Regions from separate parts of the Finegoldia sp. P3-F-LR genome, predicted to be linked through region 1. Evidence: a T-box and tRNA genes for the amino acid it is inferred to sense, from the RefSeq annotation. Region 1 holds a T-box; the other holds one or more tRNA genes.
What was found. The T-box of region 1 lies ahead of pheS (phenylalanine--tRNA ligase subunit alpha). A T-box ahead of a tRNA ligase gene usually reads a tRNA of that ligase, here a tRNA-Phe.
Positions count from the first base shown of each region.

Region 1 (2,243 bases):
CCCCTACCTGTGCATAACAAACAAACATATCTTCTTTGATGTTTTTTGCACCCGTTACTACTTCTATTTCTGAATTGCCAGTATCTAACGTAACTATCGATAATCTATCTGCATTTGGATGCTTATCAATTTTCTTTATTTGAGCTACAATTAATTTATCGTTTAAATATTTACTTTTATCTATAACCGATTCAACGTGACTTCCTGTTTCAGAAAGTCTGTCTGTAATAGTTTTTATCGATTCGTCTACATCGACGTAATCTTTAAGCCAATTAATAGGTAATAACATATTTCCTCCTAGAATTGTTCCAAAAATCTCTTATCGTTATCGTACAACAATCTTATATTGTCGATTTTGTGTTTTACCATTGTAATCCTATCAACTCCCATACCAAATGCAAATCCAGTATAAACTTCAGGATCTATTCCACAATTTCTTAAAACATTTGGATGAACCATTCCACATCCTAAAAGTTCCATACTCCAACCTGTATCGTTGCAACTTGGGCATCCTTCGCCTTTACAATCGAAGCAAGTGACATCTACTTCCATTGAAGGTTCTGTAAATGGAAAATAATGCGGTCTAAATCTAGTTTCTATTTCTTCTCCAAATAAGTTTTTGATGAAAATATTGATTGTATCCATTAAGTTAGCCATAGTAACGCCTTTGTCAACAACCAATCCTTCGATTTGATGGAACATTGGTGAATGTGTATCATCTACATCATCAAATCTAAAAGTTCTTCCCGCAGAAACCATTCTAATAGGTGGTTTTTGAGCTTTCATTGTTCTGATTTGTACACTTGATGTGTGAGGTCTAAGTACAGTTTTATCATCCAAATAAAAAGTATCAGATAAAGATCTTGAAGGATGATATTTTGGCGAATTTAATAAATCGAATGTATTTTCAACCGTATCAATTTCAGGACCATCTACAATATCAAATCCCATTGTTTGGAACAAATTTTCCAATTGGATTATCGTTTCATTAAGTGGATGTCTGTGAGAAATCTCTCTGACACCTCTATTTGCAGTTACATCTAATTCTTCTTCTTTTAATTTAATCTTTTTTTGCTCTTGTTTTAATTGTTCAAATTTATTGGACAATAATTCTTCAATTTCAGATCTAACCTCATTTGCTAATTGTCCCATAACCGGTCTTTCTTCTTTAGAAAGTTTACCCATATTTCTTAGAACAAGTGTCAAATCACCTTTTTTGCCAAGAACTTTTACTCTAATATCTTCTAAAGATTTTAAATCACTGGCATTATCGATTAAACCAACAGTTTCTTCTTTAATTTTCAAAATTTCTTCTTTCATTATTTTCTCCTTAAACAATAAAAAAATCCCTCATCCCATATGGGACGAAAGATTGTATTTCCGCGGTACCACCCAAATTATGATAACATCACTCGCAAGTTTAACGCACTCTACACGGCTATATTAGCAACTTCAAAGCGAACCAACAAAATTCGATAAATATGTCACACCAACCCATATCTCTCTTTGTATCTAGTTTTGTATTTTCTTCTTCAACATTTTTAATTATTTTATAATATAACTACTAATTTGTCAATTTTGATAGGTAAAACATACTCAAACTAGCAGCTATAGAAGCATTTAATGATTCTGTTACATTATCCATAGGAATTATCAAAAATTCATCAGCGTATTTTTTTATTTCATTACTAATTCCATTTGCTTCATTTCCAATTATTAGAACATGTTTTTCTTTGTCCTTAATTTCAAGAATACTTTTAGAATTTTTCTCCAAAGATGTCTCATAAATTTTAAATCCATTTGATTTATAATTCTCTAAAACATCAATACTTTCATAAGAAATATTTATTCTGAATAAGCTACCCATAGCACTTCTAATAGTTTTCAAATTATAAATATCGCAACTATTGTCAGATAAAATAATTTTATCATAATCAAAAGCTTCTGCACTTCTTATTATTGTCCCCAAATTTCCTGGATCGTTTATACATTCAAGAAATAGAATTTTATCTGTATCCTTATCTTTGTTCGCAATAAAATCAACTACACAAATTATACCTTCAGGATTGTTCATTTCGCTGAGACTGTTGAAAGTTTTTGAATCAAAACAAACACAACCATCAATAATTTCTTCGCCTTCTCTTAGTATTATTTGTTTGATATTTAAATTTGATTTAATCGCTTCTTCATAAAGCTTATAACCTTCTATTACAAATTCGTTATACTTGTACCTATATTTTTTC
Region 1 is NZ_JBRFJE010000001.1:179,400-181,642, forward strand. Features, by position in the region: gene pheT (phenylalanine--tRNA ligase subunit beta) at 1-289, opposite strand, end outside; gene pheS (phenylalanine--tRNA ligase subunit alpha) at 298-1,320, opposite strand; T-box leader at 1,358-1,545, opposite strand; gene ACU68U_RS00875 (TrmH family RNA methyltransferase) at 1,565-2,243, opposite strand, start outside.

Region 2 (2,243 bases), on a different contig from region 1:
TCACAGGTTCGAGCCCTGTATCGCCCACCATATATTTTTTATAAATAAAACGAAAACAAAATTCTAACACAAGGCCCGGTAGTTCAGTTGGTTAGAATGCCAGCCTGTCACGCTGGAGGTCGACGGTTCAAGTCCGTTCCGGGTCGCCAAGTTATGCTGGTGTAGCTCAATTGGTAGAGCAACTGACTTGTAATCAGTAGGTTAGGGGTTCAAGTCCTCCCACCAGCTCCACAAATCCTTTTTAAACAAAGGGTTATGGAGGAGTTCCCGAGTGGCCAAAGGGGACGGACTGTAAATCCGTTACTTTATGTTTCGGTGGTTCAAATCCACCCTCCTCCACCAATTAAATTTTACAGAATAATAAGATTAATTACCTATATGCGGGTGTAGCTCAGTGGTAGAGCCCCAGCCTTCCAAGCTGGTTGCGAGGGTTCGATTCCCTTCACCCGCTCCAATTAAGCACCTATAGCTCAGCTGGATAGAGCAACGGACTTCTAATCCGTGTGCCGGAGGTTCGAATCCCCCTAGGTGCGCCAATAATAGTGGGGTGTCGCCAAGTTGGTAAGGCACAAGACTTTGACTCTTGCATTCCACAGGTTCGAGTCCTGTCACCCCAGCCAATATGGTTCATTAGCTCAGATGGTAGAGCACCTGACTTTTAATCAGGGTGTCCCGGGTTCGAGTCCCGGATGAGCCACCAAATGTGGAGAGGTATCGAAGTGGTCATAACGAGGCGGTCTTGAAAACCGTTTGGGGGCAACCCCGCGTGGGTTCGAATCCCACCCTCTCCGCCATTTTAAATTACTTTATTTAGGAGAAATACTCAAGTGGCTGAAGAGGCTCCCCTGCTAAGGGAGTAGATCCTTAACGGGATGCGAGGGTTCAAATCCCTCTTTCTCCGCCAAGAATATATGATTTATTCTTGGGCCTTTAGCTCAGTTGGTTAGAGCGCCCGGCTCATAACCGGTAGGTCCCGGGTTCGAGTCCCTGAAGGCCCACCAATTTATTTCTTGATTTATTCAAGAAATATTTTTTTATAATGTTGAAATCATTTCCTAAATAAAGTACGTGCCCAGATAGCTCAGTCGGTAGAGCAAAGGACTGAAAATCCTTGTGTCGCTGGTTCGATTCCGGCTCTGGGCACCAAGGGGATTAGTTCAGTGGTAGAACGTCGGTCTCCAAAACCGGATGTCAGGGGTTCAAGTCCTCTATCCCCTGCCACGACTATACGGCTTGTTTCTATGTGTTATTAAACGTTGAAAACAAGCCGTTTTTGTTTTTTCATTTTACTATGTGATACATATTTTATTATAAAACGTAACAATGAATGATGTATTTGTCTACTTGTAGTTGTTTTATGTATAGTTGTGATGTGTACTCGTAAATTGGGTTTATTTGTTTCTCATTCAGTTTGAATGCTAAGTAATCGGCTTCTTTTTCTGTTTGAGTTTTTTGTGATGTTAGTTTTGAATTCTGGATCATTTTACTCGTGTAGTACTGCGTGTCCTATTTCGTGGGTCAAAAACTAAATTGTGTAAATGTTTTTGTATGTTATGAGATGAAGATGATTTTTTGATAATGTGGTTTACATATTCTGTGGCATTACTGCGTATTATTAGTTGTTCTTGATATTTTGTTAGTTTTTTTGTTTTAGTTTTTATTTTATCTTCTATTAAATCTGATTTGTTATTTGATAATTGATCTGATATTTTTTGAATTTTAACAATTCTAGAGTAATATTTTAAGTTTATCCAATTTGACACAGTTATTTCAGGATAATCTAATATCCTAGCAAGTTGTGTTTAAGTTAATCTTCTTATATTAAGATAATATTTAATTTTCTCAACGAAAGTGTTTTTTTGGTTGCCACGTCGTTGCGCCTTCTTATTTACTACAGTTATATATTCTAATATTATCTATTTAAATAAAAATACATTAGCATAAAAAAAAAGTCTGATGAAAATCTAATAAAATTGGCTTTAATAACTGCAATTATCAGTCTATCTCAAAACATTATAGATTTAATCATCAAACTTCTTGATATGTGGGGAGTTAATCCTCACAGGCTATTAGCTTATTTTTATAATATATGAGAAATTGGTATAAGGCAATATAATATGTCTTGGTGTTTATTATAGTTTTTGATTTGATTATGATGGCTTTTAAACTGAGTAGGTAGAAGAAAAAAAAGTAGGCTTTATTAAGCAACTGGATGCTGCAATAACTAGCATTATAAGCCTACT
Region 2 is NZ_JBRFJE010000037.1:2,061-4,303, reverse strand. Features, by position in the region: tRNA gene ACU68U_RS09125 (tRNA-Val) at 1-30, shown strand, start outside; tRNA gene ACU68U_RS09120 (tRNA-Asp) at 73-149, shown strand; tRNA gene ACU68U_RS09115 (tRNA-Thr) at 156-231, shown strand; tRNA gene ACU68U_RS09110 (tRNA-Tyr) at 258-342, shown strand; tRNA gene ACU68U_RS09105 (tRNA-Gly) at 381-454, shown strand; tRNA gene ACU68U_RS09100 (tRNA-Arg) at 460-536, shown strand; tRNA gene ACU68U_RS09095 (tRNA-Gln) at 544-620, shown strand; tRNA gene ACU68U_RS09090 (tRNA-Lys) at 625-700, shown strand; tRNA gene ACU68U_RS09085 (tRNA-Ser) at 706-794, shown strand; tRNA gene ACU68U_RS09080 (tRNA-Ser) at 814-904, shown strand; tRNA gene ACU68U_RS09075 (tRNA-Ile) at 925-1,001, shown strand; tRNA gene ACU68U_RS09070 (tRNA-Phe) at 1,071-1,146, shown strand; tRNA gene ACU68U_RS09065 (tRNA-Trp) at 1,147-1,221, shown strand; gene ACU68U_RS09060 (hypothetical protein) at 1,309-1,482, opposite strand.
Region 2: it has a tRNA-Phe gene. The T-box ahead of pheS (phenylalanine--tRNA ligase subunit alpha) is inferred to sense a tRNA for this amino acid. The anticodon was not compared.